Regions from separate parts of the Clostridium sp. LBM24168 genome, predicted to be linked through region 1. Evidence: riboswitches for the same ligand, from Rfam matches in the RefSeq annotation. Region 1 holds a riboswitch; the other holds the start of a gene.
What was found. A riboswitch is a leader RNA that binds a small molecule or an ion and turns the genes downstream of it on or off. The one in region 1 is predicted to bind S-adenosylmethionine.

Region 1 (11,649 bases):
TATTACATCAGCTTCAGATATATCTTCTTCAACCACTTTCTTGACTACGTTCAACACATTTATACCGGATTTAAATTTATTTCTGTCCATATATGCTATGTTTATTCTTCCTGAAATTTTCTCCGTTCTACATGGTGCATCCATGACTTTATATCTTACAGTAGCAAGCTGAGGTCTGTGATTTGGGTTTAATATCTTAGCCATTATATTACCACCAAATGCTGGCCTTATCTGGACAAGATCCGTATTTTCTCTCATATCAAGTATTGTACAATCAGCTGTAAGTCCTGTTCTGAATCTAGCTGCAACTCTAGGTGCCAGTGATCTTCCAACTGTGGTAGCTCCAACAAGAAGGGTACCTGGTTTAACTTTGTTTATAAAATCTTCTATAGCTGCAGTATATGGTTCAATTCTAAAATCCTTAAGTTCTTCATAATCGTATATAAAAGCTTCATCTATTCCATAATGTAGAAGTTCTTCTGCTTTATCTTTTATATCATATCCTATAAATACTGCATATACAGGCTGATTTATCTTGACAGCAAGTTCTTTGGCCTTTCCTATAAGTTCATAAGTTACTGGATGAATATTTCCCTCTACATGATCTACATATACAGCAATACCCTTCCAAAGGCTCTTATCTATCTCTTCAACCTTGTCTTCTACAAACTCCATTACTCCCTTAGGTCCTTTTTTTACACAGAGTCTGCACATCTTACAAGCTGCATTTATCTCAATTTTGCCATCTTTCTCTTCCATAGCTCCAAAAGGACATATTTTAAGCAATTCTTTTATAACTTCTGGATTTACTTTATCATTATGAACTACCAATCTACCCATTTTAAATTCCTCCTAAATATTTTAAAATATATCTTTACAAATAATAATCTTCTAAACAAATTTAAGTTCTTTAAGTTTTTCCGTAAGTTTGTCTGCAAGTTCCTCATTTGTACCATTCCACATCTCTTGATCCGTATTTACTTCTGGTGGGAATATTTTTTCAACCTGAGTTGGTGAACCATTCAACCCATATTTATTCTCATCTTTATCTTCAAAATCCTTAAGACTCAAAACTCCAACTTTCCTATCCTTTGTGGCCAATTTTTTTCTATAAGATGGAAGTCTAGGCTGGAATATATCCTTATCTACTGTCAAAAGACAAGGGAATTTTATATCAGCAACTTCTATAGTATTTGGCATATCCATTTTAACAACTATGGAGTTATCTTTTACATCTTCAATGCTTATTACATTTGCTATATGTGGTATTCCAAGATATTCTGCCATCTCAGGTCCTACCTGTGCTGTATCACCATCGGTGGTCTGCTTTCCACATAGAATCAAATCTATATGTCCCATTTTTCTTATTCCCTGGGATATTGTATATGAAGTCGCAAGTACGTCTGCTCCTGCAAATTTTCTATCTGATAAAAGTACTCCTTCATCTGCACCCATCATATAAGCCTCTTTTATTACATCGGCAGCCTGTGGAGGTCCCATACTTATTACCTTTATTGTTCCTCCATGTTTTTCTCTAAGCCTAAGTGCAGTTTCAAGTGCAAATAGATCATATGGATTCATTTTAGAATCTATACCATCCCTCTTCAATACGCCTGTTACGGGATCAACCTCAACTTTTGATGTTCCGGGAACTTGTTTTATACATACTAATATATCCATTTAAACTACCTCCAAAATTTATTATATATTTATTAAAAATTAAACTATAATTTAAATTAGCGCGAGTTCGAAAATTTAAGCTTATATATTTCTAGTGTGCTACATCTTATTCTAAATTAACTTAACTGAGTTAAAACAATGTGTTTGTCTAAGTTTAAGGATGGTTTCCTTGAAAAGAAAGCTGTATACGATTAAGCCTGAAACTTCATTGCACTTGCCAGATTTGAACTTCATAATGTATAATAGTAATGAATTTAATATTTCCTTGATGTAAATGAAGTTTTACCTTTATCACTGTTTAAAAGATACTTTTACAGTGTTCTTCAAATGGTATAAAATAATCGTTTACGCCATGAAATATTTTTATTAATAATTTTACATGAAATCCCATCTTGGTGTTTTAATTTGTTGGTTTGGTCACTTACAATAATAAAACATTTTGATGGGATTTCTTATACCTTAAATATTTCCTTTTAATTCATATAACTCACATTAGCTTACTATTACAGCTACTCCATCAGGGACAACTGCAACTTTTGCATTTTTACCAACAATGTCATATGCCTTTTTTAAAGCTTCCTCGAAAGTATAGGCATGCTGCATATGAATATTCTTTATAAGATTCGGATCACACATATCAGTTACCATAATTACAGTATGCTTGTTTAATATTCTGGCAAGTATCTGTGATTCCCATTGATCTGGAACAGTTTCATTTCTAGGAACTTTTTCAACTTTATCCAGATATTCCCTAGGAGTTTTAACATTTGCAAGATTATTGTAAAATCCCTCACCGCCGTGGCCATCATTACAGGCAGCAACCATTATTATTACTCCGCCATCTCTACATGTTGCCTCTGCAGCTGTCATACCTTTAACCGATTGATATATATTTTGATCAAGAGGATAGCCACCATTAGTTGAAATAGCTATATCTGCATCTACTTTATTTACCTTGGATAAATTCATTACAAATTTGCATCCATCTTCATGAGCAAGTTTACTATGTCCTGCAAAAGCATTTATTATTTTCTTATCACTATCTATTACTACATTTATTATAAATGATAGTTTAGCTTTTTCTGCTGCATAAAGCATATCTTTGTGAATAGGATTATTATCAAGCTTCCCCGTTCTTGAATAAGGGCTTGCTATAAATTCAGCACAATGATTTGCCATAACTGTCTTTGCAGAGGCTATACCAGGAAGTATACTTTTCCTACCTCCGGAAAATCCAGCAAAGAAATGAGACTCTATAAATCCTTCTGCTATTAAAAGTTCTGTTTCCACTGCAGCTTTATTTATTATAAGTTCACCCCCAGATGGAAGTGTTCCTATCTTTACCAAACTATTTTCATTTCTTGAATCATGTATTATTATATTTTCATTTTCAACAATTTCTTTTCCAAACTTATTTATCAATTCTTCTTTAGTTGTAAGTCTATGGAAACCAGTTGCAATCAATATTTTTATGTCAATACCTGGATTTACATTCCTTATTCTTTTCAAAAGTATTGGCATTATAATTTTACTTGGAACAGGTCTTGTATGGTCACTGCTTATTATGACCATATTTTTCTTTCCTTTAACAAGTTCCTCAAGCTTAGGTGATCCAATAGGATTGTCAAGTGCTTTTTCAACTATTTCAGCCTCAGTTAAATCTGTTTTATATTCACCTGCCTTTGATTCCAAAACACCTGCCAGATTTTTATCATCGATTTCAATTTCAATCAACCTTTTATTGTAAGGCAATTTTATTTTAGCCATAATCAATCCCTCCCAAATTATTAAAATATATAAATTTGATCATATAAATTTGATCATATAAATCCAATTTTTTTGTTAGTACCTAATAATCCTTACTTCTAACATTCAGGCTTATATTAATGTTCCTACGAAACATATGATACCAGCAATAACTACATAAAGTATAAAATATTTAAACACACTTGATAAAACTTTACTTTCTGAACCAGATTTATTAATTGCAGTTACACCAATTGCAATACCTTGAGGACAAACCATCTTTCCAATACCTGCTCCAAGAACATTTGCTGCTGCCATCCATGATGCAGAAAGTCCAAGATTCTGAGCTGTTTGTGCTTGTAATCCTCCAAATAAAACACAGGTTGATGTACCAGAGCCTGTAACAAATGCTCCAATAGCTCCAATTAGTGGTGAAATCAACGGATATGCTCCTCCTGTAGCTACAACTAAAAGGCTTGCAATATCTGCAATCATTCCACTATATCCCATTACCTTTGCTACTGCCATAACCGCGCAAATCGTAGCCATTGCTTTCCAGTTTGCTTTTAATGTAGCAAAAAATACATCTAACATCGTTGATGCTTTTGCACCTTGAATAATACCCCCAATAATCGCGGCAATAAAAATGATAACACCTGGTGTATTGATCCAACTAAAAGTCAATTTACCTCCACCTTCGCCAGCATATAAAACAGCAACGGTTTTGTATTTTGCAATTAAATGATTGATTGCTGGACATAAAGTTGATGTAATTATTAACATTACAAATATTAAAATAAATGGGCTCCATGCTTTTACTGCTTTACCTAAGGATAAACCTGTTCCTTCTTTTTCATTCTGAGCTTCAATGCAGTACTTATCTTCAGGTTTTTTATTAAAGATTTTTGCTGCAATAACCGTGCATACCATACAACAAATAGAACCTGCTATATTTGGCAATTCTGCTCCAACTACTGTTGCTATAATGTACCAAGGTAGTACAAATGATACTGTTGAAATTATCGTAATAGGAAGTACTCCTTTTAATGCCTTTATTCCACCACCTACAATGCATACCATAATAAATGGACTGATAAAAGTAAGAATTACTTCAATCATTGCTGTATTTGCTGCTAATACCGGAGATGCAATTCCGGTTACTGATGAAAGTGTTACGAGTGGTATTCCAACTGATCCAAATGCAGTTGGTGTACTATTAGCAACTAAACAAGCTACAACTGCTGCGAATGGATTTAATCCAAGACCAGCGAGCATAGATGCTGGAATAGCAACTGCTGTACCAAATCCTGCCATTCCTTCCATGAAATTACCGAATCCCCATCCAATAAGTAGTACTAAAACTCTTTTATCAATAGAAACTCCAGCCAACATTTCTTTTATGGAATCCATGGCACCTGTACGTAAAGTCAAATTATACGTAAACAAAGCTGCAATAATAACTAGACAAATCGGCCACAAGGCGTTTAATAGTCCTTCCAATACCGCTGATGCAGTATAAATAGCATTTAATTTCCAAAAACCAATAGCTAAAATCACTGTAATAACAAGTGCAATAGAACAAGCTTTATGTCCTGGCATTTTTAATTTGCCCAATGAGACTATAAGCCAAATAATTGGTACTATAGCTAATAAAAATTTTAAAAATAACACTTCTTTTTCCCCCTATTCAATTTTTATGGTACTGCCTTCCTAATAATTAGTAATACCATTTATATTTTTGTAACGTTTTCCTTATTGACCATACTGACAGTGCCACGCCTTCCAGGATTGCGGTAATCGCATCAAAAGCTGGCATTTTCCATACTAATATTGCAAGCAGTATGGTTATAACCAAACGTAAAAGGACAGGTTTTATGTCCTTGCATATTTAAAGCACCCAATGATATCATTAGCCAAACTATTGGTATCATTGCGATAAAAAAAAGTAGAAAAATATTCATATTATTCCCCCCGAGATTAATATTTTAGTAACATGGTAATATGGTAGTACCACCACTTTTTAAGTGTATCACAATTTTTATAATCTTTCTATAATTGTTATTAAGTTAACATCGTTTTCATAATAGGGGAAAACAAACGATTATTGTTATTAACAACGTTTACATCAGATTTTCATTCACATAATTTTTTTTTGCTTTTTTAGAAAATAATACACTTTTTCATTTTTTTTGTTAATTCATTAACAAAATTTTATTATACATTATAACTTAGAATTATAAAATTTCATTTTATAATATAATACAATCACGGACAAATTATATGAATAACTTCTATCAATATTTCTAATTTTTAAACTGGTATTATGGTATTACCAATTTATTAAATATAGTATACCATATATTTTTTTATATTTCCACAATAGTTATAAAAATAACATATAATTTTGGTATAAAAATTATAATTATATATCAAATCATTTAAATTAACATATTTTTATCTATCAAATAACAGTGTTTGATAGATAATCACAGACAATAATAAATATAGTTTAATATATGTACATTTCATAGTAAAAATAATTGTCACACTTTTAACTATTCCTTTGCATTTCTTCTTATATATTCATTAGTAAAGTCTAAGTGTTTTTTCATTTCTTGTGAAGCCCTCAATGCATCCTTATCCCTAATGGCTTCATATATAAGTTCATGTTGATGTGCAAGTACCATTAAATTGTTTTCATCTATAAGAATCTTTCTCCTGGCATCCTTTAGAAATGAATCCATAAGCGAAGACATAGCATTCAATATATTTATTATTAAAAGATTTCCTGATGCCTTCGCAATTTTATAGTGGAATTCTTTATCATATTTAACATTTTTCTCTTCATCTCTGCATACTTTAAACAAATCAGATATTCTTTTCAAATCATCCAGTTGCTCCTTAGTTATTTTATCGACTGCAAGTGCTACAGTCTCTGTCTCTATTATTCTTCTCACCTCAAGTACCTCTTCAGGATTACTTTCTTGAAGCATAAACATTATAGATATAGGCTCTAACAGAGTATTTTCAAAATTTTGTCTTATAAAATTTCCTTCACCCTGCCTACATTCTATTAACCCCATAATCTGAAGCGCCCTTATTGCTTCTCTTACAGATGTTCTGCTGACTTCTAAATTTTCAACAAGTTCTCTTTCCGAGGGAAGTTTATCACCCTTTTTGAGGGTACCATCAATAATCATATTTTTTATTTGTTCTATTACTTGTTCATATACTTTTGTGCTTTTTATTGGACGAAAAATCATAATAATCTCCTCACATGCGTTTTAATTTTTAAAAATATTTTTCCATTTTACATACATATCAAATAAACTGACAACATCCTGCTCATTATATAAAAGTATTTTTTCTTTTTTCTCTTCAGGCATCCTATTTATATATTGACTGTCTTTTATTATCCTGCTGAAAGTTTTAGCTAGATTGGATCCGCTTATAATATCACTCTCTCTTTCAATACCAAACTCCCTTTCCAAAGCCTTCAAACCTATTGAACTATGTATTTCTTTCTCATATTGTTTCTGAAGATCAATATGAGAAAAATGTTCCTCAATATTAAATCCTAGGCCATACTTTTTAAATAGATAGTTTATTACTGTAAAATCATTATTACCGGAGAATGTAACAATATACTTCTTACCCTTATTCCACATATTTATAAAATAATCTTCTGCCATTTTAAGTATAGCCCTAGAATCATTTTTGTTTTCTATCATATACTGAGTCACATGAAGTACTTCTGAATTCCAGTTATAGAAACAGCATCCAAAAACTCCTATACATATAGGTTTTTTATATATATAATGTTCCAGATCAAAAAATAAAGCATCTCTTAAAATACAAATATTGCCATCTACTTTTAGAGTTTCATTATATGAAGGTTGTTTTACGAATATGTCATCATACTTTTTTATCACTTTACCACTCTTTTCCCAATTTTATGTCATTCTTCTATAATGCATACTATATATTATAACATTTCAGATATATAGTTAAAATGACAACATCAAAAATTTTTAAAGGAACTCTATACATGAAGGATCTAAATTATACACCATATCCTTTCTTTCAACTACTATTTTTATCTTATGCTTTAACAGTTTATTGCTAATCGCTTCCTTTACAAGTTCTCTAGTTGGATTTACACATATAGGATTTCCCACCATATTCAACATATCAAAATCACCTGCCGTATCTCCATAACTATAGCTATTCTTTAAATCAATATCATATTTTTCAGCAAATATTTTTATAGAATTTTTCTTGCTTTTGCTATCCCACATAGGTATAACTTCGCCAGTATATATATTATTATCATCTATTACATATTTTGCACCAATGTAATCGTCAAATCCATATTTTTTAGACATTTCTCTTACAAGTTCAACAGGGCTCCCTGATACTGTTATTATCTTATGACCATTTTTTTTATGCCATTTTATTCTTTCTCTAGTATACGTATATACTCTATCACCTTTTTGCGATATTACTTTTTCTGCTATAAAATCTATTTGTGATTTATAAAGCCCCTTTATAGCTTCTATATATATAGATGCCATTTTTAAAAGATAATTATCATAATTTCCTTGTCTTCTATCCCATTTCTCATATTCTGGTTTTACTTCCTTATACCATCTGTCTGTTGGAATAATTTCATATTTTACAAGCTTTTTAAATACTTCAGTCATAAGTCCTTCTCTGTATAAAGTCCCATCTATATCAAAAAAAGCTGCTGTATTCATATCAAAGCCTCTCTTTCATTCCAATAAGTTATAATAATTAATTATATTATATTGTAACATAAATAGTGCATATTCTTAAACAAAATAATAACTCCAGGCTATCTATGCTCAGAGTTATCATATCTTGTTACTATATACTCTTTTATTTATTAAGTTTCCTATATATTAAGTTCCCTATAGTTTGAAGCAACTGGACTAATATAACAAGTATTATTACCGTGTACACCATTATGTCAGTCTCAAATCTATAATATCCATATTTTAAAGCTACATCTCCAAGTCCACCCCCACCTACAGTTCCTGCCATAGCCGAGCAACCAACTATACTTATAACTGTAAGTGTTATACCAAGAACTATTGAAGGAAGTGCCTCTTTCAACATTACTTTAAATATTATTTGAGTATTACTTGCCCCAAAAGATTTTGCTGCTTCTATTATTCCAGGATCTATTTCCTTTAGAGATGATTCAATTACCCTGGCTGCAAATGGAGCTGCTGCTATTGTAATAGGTACTATCGCTGCAGTAGTACCTATAGTCTTTCCAACTATTAGCTTTGTAAACGGAAAGATTGCTATCATAAGTATTATAAAAGGAAAAGATCTCAATAAATTTATTATTATATCAAACACCTTATACACTATTCTGTTTGGCCTAAGTCCATTTTTATCGGTTACTATCAACAAAATAGCCGGTATAAATCCTATGATTACTGCAAGTATTGTAGAAATACATACCATATAGAGCGTTTGTCCAATTGCAGGAACTAATATCTCTTGAAATGTTTCAGAAAATCCCATATTACTCAACCTCCCAAACTACATTTTTTGAAGAAAGATATTTGCATATAGCTTCCTTATCTTTTTCGTATATATTTATAACAAGACTACCCAACACATCATTACGAAACTTCTCAAGTTTTCCCCATACTATGGAAAATTTTATATTTAAATCTATTGCCATAGATGTTATTAGATTCCCCTGACTTATGTCCTTCGGGAAAAATATTCTTATATTTACACCTTCATCCGGCAGTACGCTATCTGCCCCGAGTAATTTCTTTAAGTTTTTTCCTGGCTTTAAAAATATTTCTTCTACCGTACCAGATTTTTTTATCTCCCCTTCATCAATAATTGCTACTTTATTGCATATTTCTTTTATCACTTCCATTTGATGTGTTACCACAACTATGGTTATTTTAAATTCCTGATTTATTTTCTTTAGCAAATCAAGTATTGATCTAGTAGTATTAGGATCCAAAGCCGACGTAGCTTCATCACAAAGCAATATATTAGGATTTAGTGCAAGTGCTCTTGCAATAGCCACTCTTTGTTTTTGACCACCACTTAATTCCCTTGGCATACTATCGGCCTTATCCTCCAGGCTTACAAGTCTCAGCAAATTATTGACTGTTTTCTTTGCTTCATCCTTACTAATTCCCCATACTTCAAGCGGAAGTGCTATATTGGAATATACATTTTTTCTATTGAGCAAATTAAAATTTTGAAATATCATTCCAAGATTTCTTCTAAATATCCTTATCTGTCTGCCTTTTAAATCTTTTACTTCTTTATCCATAACCTTTATACTTCCTGCATCATAAGTTTCAAGACCGTTTAGGCATCTTAAAAGAGTTGATTTTCCAGCACCACTGTGTCCTACTATGCCAAATATTTCACCTTCTCCTATATGGAGACTTATATTTTTTAATACATTTTTACCTCCAAAACTTTTACCTACATTACTAATATCTATCAATATAATTCATCCTCTCACTACAATCTGAACAAAATATAAAAGCCTGAGGAAAACCTCAGACTTAATTAAACAGCATTATCTCATCTTTCAGCTTTCGCTGCAGGAATTAGCACCATTATACAAGTATATAAGATAACCCTCGTACTGGTTGCCGGGTTTCAAAGGGCCTGTCCCCTCCGCCTCTCTTGATAAGTTCAAGATTTATATTTAACATGGCTTTAATTATATCAACTTAAGTTTAATGTGTCAATATGTTAACTCTTATTTTCCTAGGTCTATATCCTGTAATTCTATAAATTTTGTACCAAATTTTTTCTTATAGATTATAAATAATAGTAAAAATAAAGGTAGTCCTATATAAGAGGATATTACTCCACCCCAATCTATTTTATTTTCTTGAAAATATGTAATTCCTTGTCCTAGTACTACAACTGCACAAAGTAAAAAAGCAATTACAGGCCCTAATGGGAAAAATTTAGCTTTATACTTAAGTTTTGAGATATCCTTTCCCTGAACAATGAAGGCTCTTCTAAATCTGAAATGACATACTGCTATACCAAGCCATGCTATAAAGCCCGAAAGTCCGGAAGCCGCTACAAGCCATACATAAACTGAATCCTCTGCATAAAGTCCTGTCAGAAAACACGCAGAAGCAATTATTGTAGTAATAATAACTGAATTTACAGGAACACCCCTTGAATTTACTTTTCCAAAAATCTTAGGTGCTTTTCCGTCCTTAGCCATAGAATATAGCATTCTTGTAGATGCATACATTCCCGAATTTCCACAGGAAAGTACCGATGTCAATATAACTGCATTCATAAGAGAAGCTGCTCCAGCTATTCCTGCTTTCTGGAATATCATAGTAAATGGGCTTGTCTGAACACCTGCTTTAGTATATGGAATTAGCGCACCTACTACAATTATAGTCCCTAGATAAAATATTATTATTCTCCAAAATATTGTATTTATTGCCTTTGGAATAGCCTGTTCCGGGTTTTCACTTTCTCCTGCAGCAACTCCTACAAGCTCTGTACCTTGAAAAGAAAAACCAGCAATTAGAAATATTAAAAATATGGATTTAATTCCTCCAACAAATGGTGAATCTCCTACAGTAAAATATTTAATTCCAACAGGATTGCCATTAAATATTCCAAATATCATAGCAATTCCAGTTATTAAAAATACTATAACTGTAGTAACTTTAATACCTGCAAACCAAAACTCAGATTCCCCGTAAGCTCTTGCAGATAATAGATTCAAAGCTACTATAAGGGTTAAAAACAACACGCTCCATATTACAGACGGAACAGACGGAAACCAATATTTCATTATAAGAGCCCCAGCTACCATTTCTGCCGCTACTGTGATAGCCCAATTATACCAGTAGTTCCATCCAAGGGCAAATCCTAAAGCTGGATCTACAAATTTCGTTGCATATGTTCCAAACGATCCCGAGTCCGGCATAAAAGTCGCCATTTCTCCTAGACTTGTCATTAAAAAATACACCATTATACCTATACATATATATGCTACTAATGCACCTCCCGGTCCCGCTTGATTTATAGTATTTCCCAACGCTAAAAATATACCTGTACCAATAGCACCACCAAGTGCAATCATATTCAAATGTCTTGATTTAAGCCCTCTTTTTAATTCATTTGATGAATTCGAATTATCACACTCATCTAAAGTATTCTGCATTTTAT
Region 2 (11,649 bases), 1.4 Mb from region 1:
GAGGATATTCACATGGTTGAAATTAATCAACTAAATGTAAAATCGCAAAAAAGAATTTTATTAATTATTGTAGTTATGTTTTGGTTTTCACAATATGTCTATATACCTTATCAAACTCCATACTTACTTTCAATTGGTGTAGCCACTAGTTTTGTTGGAATCGTTGTTGGTGCATATGGATTATCACAAATGCTACTTCGAATGCCAATAGGAATAATGGCTGATAGAAAAGGACATCATAAATTATTTATTATAATTGGTGCTTGTTCCAGTGGACTAGCTTCTCTTTTTAGAATATTTATTCCAAATGGTATTGGTTTCTTGCTTGGAAGTTTGCTTTCTGGGTTGGCATCAGCAATGTGGATTTCTTTTATGGTTTTATATTCAAATTATTTTAAAAAAGAGGATATTCAAAAATCCATGGGAACTATTATTGGTGCAAACAACATAGGAATTCTTGTGGGATTTGTTGTTGGATCTATGTTTTACGATAAATTGGGGATGAATTTCTTATGTATATTAAGTCTTGTAGCTGCATTTCCATCTACTGCTATCGGATTTTTCATAAAAGAACCTAAAACTGATTTTAAACCATTACCTGTTAGAAAACTTATTACCGTATATACGGATAAAAGACTTATAGGTTTTTCATTGCTTGCACTGATACAACAGGGAATACTTATGTCTACAGCAATGTCTTTTACAAATCAGATTGCTAAACAACTAGGAGCTTCTGGTTTTCAAATTGGTATAAATTCAATAATATATATATTAGCAGCTGTGATTACTTCCTATTTTTCAGCTTCAAAATTAGCAGCAAAACAGGGCGCTAAGTTCTGGATCCCTACCGTACTTATATGCATCTGCATATATTGCATAATTGTTCCAAATACAAGTTCCGTATTGCATATATACTTTGCGCAAATTTTGATTGCCATGTCTACAGGTATTTTGTTTTCTTTTTGTACAAGCGAGTCAATGAAAAATGTAGATCAGAAGAAAAAGTCTACTGCTATGGGATATTTCCAGGCTATTTATGGCCTAGGTATGACTATTATTCCAATTTTTACAGGAATAATTGTAAATAATTATAATATGAGTTTAGCATATTACCTTATGGCATTTATATCTTTCGTAGGATTTTTAAGTTCATTCTATTGGTATAAATTCAAAAATTAGGGATACATTGATTCGACAAAGTAATATTTATTTCTCCTTCAAATCTTTTCCTGCAATTCTCCGTCCCATTTTAAAAGCCTTTTGGCAATCTATTGGAAATTGCGTTTGTTTATATGAAGCCTTTTCTGTTTCCGAAAATTTAGAGGATTCATATCTGCTGTAATTTGGAAATTGATAAGTATTATTTACATGCAAAACAACTGACACAACCCTTGTATCTCAAATCATACAAGTTAATTAGCTCTGTTTCTACACCTTCCGATGTGACTCCTTCCATTGCCTTTCCCAGTACAGTACCCGTATTCCATTCTTTTCTCGGACTGCCATTGACAAAATATATCTTCATGACTTTATCTCCTTTACCATTGAAATTTACAGTTTCAATTATACCACTTCTCAAAACACAGCCTATCAACTATTATGTTACGATTTGTATAATACACTCATCATGACGTTTCAAGGTTATCTCACTCCAGACTTTTCTCCACACAAAATAAGCACCCTAAACAACGGATGCTTATTTTTACAAATATAATCTTGGGAGTCAAATTTTATATAGTACCTCGTGGCGGTTACACTTAAATTTAAAGTGCCCTGCAACCACAGACACCTACTTATAATAATAGGGGGAACTATTATTTTTAAGTTTTTCTAAGGTATTTCTTAATATGTTTACTATTATATAAGTTATTTGTTACAACTTAATGTCATATTTATTAATTGTTTGTAACAAAATATATTATTTTATGAATAAAAAATAAGCACCGGGAGAACAAATCCCAGATGCTTACCTTGTTATATGGAACTATTATGTTACTTATCATATTAGATAAACTTTGTTACAGTACTGTGTCAAATTTATTAATTAATCATTTACTTTATTAACGATATTAAAATGACACCTACCATTATATTGTATTTTGGCAATATTTTAATTTCTAATGATTCCTCCTTGAAAAATTATCTCAATAGCAACTCGGATTTAAACACTATTACAGCATTTCCTGAAACTTTAACTTCTACAGGTTTATTATCTTCTATAACTACTTCCACCTCAATAATACCTGAACGCTTTATAGCTTCGCCTTGTTTAGCTTTAAATTTAAGCAAAGAATTATTATGATTGATCAATTTATGATAAACCAAATATGCACCCAAAGGACCGTTCGCATTACCAGTTACAGGATCTTCATTAATACCTATAGCAGGAGCAAACATTCTACCATGAACCAGAATATCAGTATCTTGAGAATCAACTGTAAAAACGTAATATCCATTACATTTGATAATATGGCTCAACTTAGAAAGGGCATCATAATTAGACTTCATTTCATTTAAGGTTGCAATATCTTTTATACCAACCATAATCTTAGAATGACCTGTTGAAACAATCTGAATCGGATAACTTTCTAATAAATTATCATCACTTATATTTATTGCTGATAAAAGTTTTTCTCTATTTATCCCTTTAATAATATCACCAAATCCAATTTTCCCTTGCGTCATAGTAATCTTGTAATCTTCATTCTCTCTCACTATATCAACAGGCAAAATTCCTACACCTGTCTTATGATAAACTCTTGAAGTGTTAAGATTATTTTCAATAGCATTTACAGTTTGCCTTGTTACATTTAAAGCGTTTGCCACATCCTCTTGCCTAAGTCCAAGCTAATCCAATATCTCGTGTATGAACAAAGTTATTTTTAAGGTTATATCTTCACTTGCAAAATCTTTGCCATAATAGATCTTGTCCATTACAGCATTTATTCTTATATCTAAAGCATCAAATATTTCTTTAAATTCACGGTTATTAATATCAACATTATTAACATAGACAATAGCTTACTTAAAAAGGAAAATTCCGAAGACATAGGGAAAATACTAGCTTTAAATAGTTTGCTCCTGAAAATTATAAAGAAATATAGCAGCCTATAAAAGGCTGCCAATCCGCACCGTTGGTGCATTGTCAAGCTAGCTGACCTGGTTTTTGACCCCACACCCGCCTGCTGGAGATTTTGCTACCCGGGGTTAGCCCTCTCACTAATAACTCTCTCGTACTTTTTCATACGGCAGGACTTACCTCTAAACCGCACCGTGCTCATCAAATATTTTATTTGATTTACGTGGATCGTTTCGCCTGCGACTGGCATCGATTTTCAACCACAGACCTAGCTTAACACAATAAATTATACCTTACTTTTTGCTCCAGTCAATATTATAATTTTATTTGCACCACTATTTTTTAATTCAAGTGCAGAATAAAAAGCTGTGGCACCAGTTGTTATAACATCATCTATAAGTAAAATATTTTTATTTTTTACTATACTCTTATCTATAATTCTAAAACTTCCTTCTATATTATTCCACCTATCATTTTTATCCAGGCCTATTTGGTCTTTAGTACTTTTAACTTTAACAAGACATTCAATAACAGGTTTATCTACATAATCTTTCAAAACTTTTGCAAGATATTCACTTTGATTATATCCTCTCTTTTTCAAATCTTTTTTGGTCATTGGAACATAAGTTATCATATTAAAATCCAGTTTATTAGATTTTATAGTTTCATACATATATTTGGCCATAACATTTCCTGACCTAAAAGAACTTTTATATTTCAACTTAATTACAAGTTCAGTTACTGGTCCTGAATAATAAGTACCACTGTAGCACTCAAATCTTACGTTACCTAATCCAATCTGCGTCTTATCTGTACAAATCATTATTTTATTTGCACAACAGTTACATATGAATTTGTCAGAGTAAAGTTCATTTCCACAAACAATACAAACATCATCAGTACAATATATAACTGACAATATGCAGTCTTTAATATTTTTTAGACTCTCAATAATCCCATGTTCCATGCTTCCTTATTAAAATTTCTGGTCATATTCTTAGCCTTTTCCATATTCTTGTTTTCACAATTAGCTAAAAATATAACCTCTCCTTTCAAATCTTTTTCATTTCTTATTACACTTCCACATAAATATATAAAATCCTTATAACTAAAATTTGAACTATCTGCAAAATAAACCATTATATCAGAATTTTCTATATGTGGAGCAACTTCTTTAATACAATTTGTAACAAGTACTACATCTTTTATGTTTAAAAATCTTGAGATGAATTTTTCATTGAATCTATTATCTACAAAACACATTATATTCTTTAAAAAATGGCTACAATACTGTTTTATATAACAGGATACTTTTTCAACTTTATCCTTATCCGGAACAAATATTATAACTTTTCTTCCAGCATTTATAGACCATCTCAAATAATCATAGACAATAAACGGTATCCCTTTATTTATATCAACTCTCGTGAGTATCGTCCTGGGTTCAACCATTGGAGTGCTATTATTCTTTACAGGCAGCACTATGTTTTCAGCATTTCTAAGTACTTCCTCTATAGAGTAAACAATAGTTTTGTTATTTTTATTAGATAATCTACTTAATATATCCAATATTTCATATTTATTATGACATGAAAAACTACTTATATCGTCATATATTATAAGATCAAAATTTTCATTCATACTTATGGACATAGTAAAATTACATATTTTTAAGTTTGAACTGCTATATTCTACATTATCTTTTATGTAAGCATAGCTTTTTATATTTGTATATTTTTTTATATCAGCTACTATACTTATTTTATTGCTGTGTTCATCAGTTATATATAATATCTTTTTATTTTCTAAAACATACCTCCTAATAATTTCAACAAATATTTCTGTAGAATTATATGGAATTGAAATAATATTTAAAAATTTTTTTCTCCCGTTACTCCAGTTAATTATCATTTGATTTATCTTTTTTTTCTCTTCCTGGAAATTCATCTTTTCCCAAAGTAACATCTTCTTCACTCTCCATTATATCCATTATTCTATTTTTTAATAATGAATATCTTTCAAAACTTCTATTATTATCTATCATAAATTTAAGTGCTTTCAAATCACCCACAAGAACAACCATCTGCTTTGCCCTCGTTATAGCCGTATATAATAAATTTCTATTCATAAAAAAATTAGATCCCATAAAAACAGGCATTACAATTACAGGAAATTCACTTCCTTGACTTTTATGTATGGTTATTGCATATGCAAGTTCAAGTTCATCCAAATATATATTATCATATACAACTTTTTTGTCATCATCAAATATTACAGTTATATTATTATTTTCATTGTCTATATCTTCTATATATCCAACATCACCATTGAATATTCCAAGTCCCTTCTCCTCTTTATCTGAAATCAGCGTCCAATTTAGAGAATAATTATTTTTTGTCTGCATAACTTTATCCCCTACTCTAAAAATTGTACCCCTAAATTCCCTTTGTCTTCTATCAATACTTTCAGGATTTAATATATTCTGCAGCTTTTTATTGAGGTTGGAAACTCCCAGAATTCCTTTTCTCATAGGAGAAACTACCTGTATATTATTTAATTTATTCCATGATTTATTAAATTTAGGTAGTCTTGTATCTACTAATTCAATTAAAGTATTTAACATTTTATTTGGATCTGTACACCTTATAAAATAGAAATCTTTATCTTTTTTATTTATAAAAGGCATTTCTCCGGAGTTTATCCTATGTGCATTAACTATTATCATACTTTCCTTTGATTGTCTAAATATTTCCTTCAACCTTATTACCTTAATACATTTGCTGTCTATAAAATCCCTAAGTACATTCCCGGGTCCTACCGAAGGAAGCTGATCCGCATCACCCACTATTATGATTCTCGTTCCAATAGATATTGCCTTCAGCAAATTGTTCATAAGCATTATATCTATCATAGAGGCTTCATCTATAATAACTACGTCACATTCAAGAGGTGTCTCTTCACTTTTCGAAAAAAACAATGTTTCCTCATCACTAGGTACACCCATTTCAAGAAGTCTGTGTATAGTTTTTGATTCTCTACCTGTAGATTCAGACATTCTCTTCGCAGCTCTTCCTGTAGGTGCCGCCATAAGAACCTTCATATTTAATTTTTCAAATATGTCGGTTATACAATTTATTATGGTAGTTTTTCCTGTACCTGGTCCCCCTGTTATTATCTCTACCCCATTTTGAAATGCTCCCCTTATTGCCTCTTTTTGGGATTTTGCAAATTTTATATTATTGTCAGATTCAAACCTTGCAATTTCCTTTTCTATATCCATATCTATTTCATCATACTTATTAAATTGCACATATAAAATTTTTTTAGTTACACTGAGCTCGCAATAATAGTAAATAGGCAAAAATACACAAACTTCATCTTTTGATTTCTCTAATTTAAGTTTTCCTTTAAGTGAACTATCATATATGTTCTCCTCTATTTCTTCTCTCGTCACATTAAGTACACTTTCCGCTTCCTGTATAACCTTTTCAAGAGGCATGTATGTATTGCCAAAATTACAAAATCTGCTCACTATGTATTTTATTCCACTTTGTATTCTAAAAGGTGAATTTGCTTCTATTCCAAGGCTTCTGGCTATTCTGTCAGCTATTTTAAATCCTATTCCAGATATTTCATCTGTAAGAACATATGGATTTTCTTTTACTATATTTATAGAATCTGCACCGAATCTTTTATGTATTTTCACACACTGATTTGCACCTATCCCATAAGTCTGTAAAAATACCATTATGCTCCTAACTTCACTTTGTTTTGAATAAGATTCACATATCAGGTTTATCTTTTTTTTTCCAATTCCATCTATTTCCCTTAACCTCTCAATATGATTATCCATTACATCCAGAGTCTTATCTCCAAATTTATCTACTATTTTCCTTGCAGTAACAGGTCCTATGCCAGATATGGCTCCAGACGATAAGTATCTTTCAATTCCAATCGTAGTATCTGGTACTATTTCTTCAGAGTATTTAATCTTAAATTGCTTTCCAAACTGCGGATGTGTTACCCATTCACCTATAAACTTCAAGTTCTGTCCTTCCATAATAAAAGGTATATTTCCTACTACCGTAGTAATACCACTCTTATTTTTCAACTTGGCAACTACATATCCATTATCCTCATTTTGAAATACTACATCATCTATAACACCCTGTATTTCCTGCATAAAATCTCCCTACTTTTAAAAAATTATATCCATAAATTAATTATAACACATTAGGCACGCATCATTTTAGATGCGTGCCTTTATTTATAAGTACTTTTTTATTTCATCCACTTTATTGAGTTTTTCCCATGGTACATCTATGTCTGTTCTTCCAAAATGTCCATATGCTGCTACCTGTCTATATATAGGTCTTCTCAAATCCAAATACCTTATTATAGCTCCAGGTCTCAAATCAAATACTCTATTTACTATATCCACTATTCTATCTTCTGAAATTTTTCCAGTACCAAAAGTATCTACTGTTATAGATACTGGTTTTGCAACTCCTATAGCATAAGCCAGCTGTATTTCCAGTTTATTAGCCAAACCTGCTGCCACAAGATTCTTTGCAACCCATCTTGCTGCATAAGCAGCTGATCTATCAACTTTAGTCGGATCTTTTCCAGAAAATGCGCCACCACCATGTCTTCCATATCCACCATAAGTATCAACTATTATTTTTCTTCCTGTAAGTCCAGAATCTCCCTGTGGACCTCCAACTACAAATCTTCCTGTAGGATTTATAAAATACCTTGTATTATCATCTAAAAATTTCGATGGTATCACCGGTTTTATGACATTCTCTATTATATCTCTGTTTATCTGCTCCTGACTTACACGTGGATCATGCTGTGATGATATGACTACAGTATCTATTCTGATCGGTTTATCATTTTCATATTCTACTGTAACCTGTGTCTTCCCATCTGGTCTTAAATAAGAAAGGGTACCATCTTTTCTAACAGCTGCTAATCTTTTTGCAAGTTTATGTGCCATACTTATTGGAAGCGGCATATATTCTGGAGTTTCATTTGTAGCAAAGCCAAACATCATTCCCTGATCTCCTGCGCCTATAGCATCTTCCTTGTCCATTTCACCAGATTTAGCTTCAAAAGCTTCATTTACTCCCATGGCTATATCTGACGACTGTTCGTCTATTGAAGATATTACCGAACAAGTATCACAGTCAAAACCGTATTTTGCCCTAGTATAGCCTATCTCTCTTACAGTATTTCTAACTATTTTAGGAATATCCACATAGCAATTAGTTGATATTTCACCCATAACCAGAATCATTCCTGTTGTAGTTATAGTCTCACAAGCTACTCTTCCATCAGGATCCTGCGCCATTATTGCATCAAGTATAGCATCTGAAATTTGATCACACATTTTATCTGGATGCCCTTCTGTAACTGACTCAGAAGTGAACAACTTTTTCATCTCTTTTACCTCCATCTATATAAAATAAAAAACCTCTTAATAAAAAGAGGTTAATAAGCTTTATCAACTCCCTTATCTTGCAGAACAACTGCAGGAATTGGCACCTTAGTATAATTACCGGTTGCCGGGTTTCAAAGGGCCCTTTCCCTCCACCTCTCTTGATAAGAGTTTCAAATTATAAAATAAAAAACACCTAATAGTGTTTTTATGGTGGAGGAAGATGGATTCGAACCATCGAAGTCAATGACAACAGATTTACAGTCTGCCCCCTTTAGCCACTCGGGAATTCCTCCATATTTTTGGTGCTGGCAGTAGGCATCGAACCCACGACCTACTGATTACAAGTCAGTTGCTCTACCAGCTGAGCTATGCCAGCTTATTCATTATTTTATACATGGTGGGCACAACAGGGCTCGAACCTGTGACCCTCTGCTTGTAAGGCAGATGCTCTCCCAGCTGAGCTATGCGCCCGAAATTGGTGGAGGAAGATGGATTCGAACCATCGAAGTCAATGACAACAGATTTACAGTCTGCCCCCTTTAGCCACTCGGGAATTCCTCCACTTTTGGTGCTGACAGTAGGCATCGAACCCACGACCTACTGATTACAAGTCAGTTGCTCTACCAGCTGAGCTATGTCAGCTTATTATGTAATTCATTTACAATCAACATTACGCATTGACGTATGTTAGTATACCGTTTAAATATCTCTTTTTCAAATTTTATTTTGTATTATATTCTAGTGTTTAAATTGTTTTTTCTTCATATTTCTTTATATTTCTCTTTAAATCACATTTTCACAATTTCTACTCAACATATTACTTATTCTAATTTTCTTCAGGCCTTCATATAAATTATATATGACGTTTCAAACAGTTGCATATGTACATCTTATGAAATGAAATAAAGCACAATTTAAAGAGGTGAATATTTTGAACAAAGTAAAAGTCAACTATAAAACTCCCCTGGCATATTACAAATTAGCACATTTTCTAAGAGATCATATCGATAAAAATACAATCATAGTTTGTATTGGCACAGATAGATATATAGGTGATTGTCTTGGCCCTTTAGTAGGTACATTACTTACATATAAACACTTTCCTCTCCCTGTTTATGGTACAATACAAGAACCAATACATGCCCTTAATATTGACAGCAAATTAAAACATATCACATTGCATCACAAGAAATGCAATATAATAGGTGTAGATGCGTGTCTTGGTGATGTAAATAATATAGGTGAAATACAAGTAAGAGATTTTCCAATTCATCCAGGAAAAGGAGTGGGGAAATCCTTACCAAATGTAGGAGAGACTTCGATAATTGGTATAGTGGATTCAAATACAAGTAAAAATATCTTCAGCAACTCAAACAATATAAGATTAAATCTAATTCTATCTATGTCAGAAGTAATAGTTAATTCACTAATTCATGCATACTATCTATATTTCAATGACAGCACTGAAAATAAATAATTTAATCAATCAGCGTTATATCATCTCCGCTGAAAGTAAGTTCCATTTTATCTAGATATTCCAATACCTTGCCAGTCCCAAGAGCAACGCAGGATACTGCATCATCTGCTACACATACAGGTACATTTGTAACTTGCTGTATTAAATTATCTAAACCATGTAGAAGTGATCCTCCCCCGGTCATAATAATTCCCTTATCTGCAATATCAGCAGCTAACTCCGGAGGAGTTTTTTCAAGTACCGCATGAGTCGTATCCCCTATAGCATTTATAGTATCCTTCAATGCCTCTCTCATTTCATCAGAGGATACTGCTATATTTTTTGGGAGGCCCGTAATCAAGTCCCTTCCTCTTATCTCCATTCCAATATCATCATCAGATTCAAAAGCTGAACCTATGTTTATCTTCAATTCTTCTGCAGTTCTTTCACCTATCATCAATTTATGCTCTTTTCTTATAAACTTAATTATAGACTCATCAAATTTATCTCCCGCAATTTTAATAGAAGATCTTACTACAATTCCCCCCAAAGAAATAACAGCTACGTCTGTAGTTCCTCCACCTATATCGATTACCATATTTCCCTCAGGCTTTGTTATATCAATACCTGCACCTATAGCTGCCGCTAAAGGCTCTTCAATCAAAAATACTTTCTTTGCACCGGCATTCTGTGCTGCATCAATTACAGCTCTTTTTTCAACTTCTGTGGCCTCACAAGGTACACAAACTACAACTCTCGGCGTAGTCCTTTTACGTCCACAAGCTTTCCCTATAAAATATTTCAACATTTTTTCCGTTACATCATAATCAGAGATAACTCCATCTTTCATAGGACGTATAGCAACAATATTACCTGGAGTCCTTCCAATCATCTGCCATGCTTCTTCACCCACAGCAAGTACCCTGTTCTGATTCTTATCTATTGCCACTACCGATGGTTCTTTCAATACTACACCCTTTCCCTTAATATAAACAAGTACTGTAGCCGTCCCTAAATCAATTCCCATGTCCGTTCCTATACTAAAAAACATTCCTTTTTCACTCCTACTCTCCCTTGCTTTTCATTAGCAGCTAAAATTATCTATTCGTATTAAGTTTACCATATTATATATAATTATAATAGGAGTGTTTTTAACCTTCAATAGCTTTATATTTCATTTTAGTGGCATTGCCACCTCTTATATGTCTTTCAGCCTTATTATAATCTAATATCATTTTAGCCTGTTTAGCAATTTGAGGATTTATTTTGGGCAGTCTTTCTGTCATATCCTTATGTATAGTACTTTTACTGACCCCAAAAACCTTTGCTGTTTTTCTTATTGTAGCTTTAGATCCTATTATATATTTAGCTACTTCTAAAACTCTTTCCTCTATATAATCCTTCAACTGTTATCAACTCCTTTATTTAGTCCGCAGCTAATAATATTTATACTTACATCTAATTCACTTTCTTTTAGCCATTTCCACATTTTAATATGAAGAAATGGCTAAACTTTAATATTTTATATATTTTCCCGGATCAACAAATTCATTTCCCTTTAAGACAGCAAAATGAAGGTGATCACCATATTTTTCATAAGCAGATCTAAGTGTGGTATTTCCTACAACACCTATCACTGTTCCTTTTGATACATTTTGACCTTTAGAAACC

Region 2: another riboswitch for S-adenosylmethionine. It lies ahead of metK (methionine adenosyltransferase); the one in region 1 lies ahead of ACSVC9_RS06815 (methionine ABC transporter ATP-binding protein).

Annotation. Positions count from the first base shown of each region.
Region 1 is NZ_CP196861.1:1,365,063-1,376,711, reverse strand. Features, by position in the region: gene ACSVC9_RS06855 (FAD-binding protein) at 1-840, opposite strand, end outside; gene ACSVC9_RS06850 (electron transfer flavoprotein subunit beta/FixA family protein) at 892-1,680, opposite strand; gene larA (nickel-dependent lactate racemase) at 2,173-3,447, opposite strand; gene ACSVC9_RS06840 (L-lactate permease) at 3,559-5,097, opposite strand; gene ACSVC9_RS06835 (FadR/GntR family transcriptional regulator) at 5,982-6,686, opposite strand; gene ACSVC9_RS06830 (ribonuclease H-like domain-containing protein) at 6,711-7,358, opposite strand; gene ACSVC9_RS06825 (HAD-IB family hydrolase) at 7,458-8,183, opposite strand; gene ACSVC9_RS06820 (methionine ABC transporter permease) at 8,326-8,982, opposite strand; gene ACSVC9_RS06815 (methionine ABC transporter ATP-binding protein) at 8,984-9,940, opposite strand; SAM riboswitch class I at 10,018-10,135, opposite strand; gene ACSVC9_RS06810 (amino acid permease) at 10,202-11,644, opposite strand.
Region 2 is NZ_CP196861.1:3,127,370-3,139,018, reverse strand. Features, by position in the region: gene ACSVC9_RS15655 (MFS transporter) at 13-1,179, shown strand; partial or broken gene ACSVC9_RS15650 (flavodoxin family protein) at 1,364-1,525, opposite strand; partial or broken gene ACSVC9_RS15645 (PhzF family phenazine biosynthesis isomerase) at 2,140-2,787, opposite strand; gene ACSVC9_RS15640 (ComF family protein) at 3,366-4,046, opposite strand; gene ACSVC9_RS15635 (hypothetical protein) at 4,019-5,044, opposite strand; gene recD2 (SF1B family DNA helicase RecD2) at 4,980-7,262, opposite strand; gene metK (methionine adenosyltransferase) at 7,347-8,522, opposite strand; SAM riboswitch class I at 8,592-8,690, opposite strand; tRNA gene ACSVC9_RS15620 (tRNA-Tyr) at 8,731-8,815, opposite strand; tRNA gene ACSVC9_RS15615 (tRNA-Thr) at 8,823-8,898, opposite strand; tRNA gene ACSVC9_RS15610 (tRNA-Val) at 8,918-8,993, opposite strand; tRNA gene ACSVC9_RS15605 (tRNA-Tyr) at 8,999-9,083, opposite strand; tRNA gene ACSVC9_RS15600 (tRNA-Thr) at 9,089-9,164, opposite strand; gene yyaC (spore protease YyaC) at 9,454-9,999, shown strand; gene mreB (rod shape-determining protein MreB) at 10,001-11,029, opposite strand; gene spoIIID (sporulation transcriptional regulator SpoIIID) at 11,130-11,384, opposite strand; gene ACSVC9_RS15580 (peptidoglycan DD-metalloendopeptidase family protein) at 11,493-11,649, opposite strand, start outside.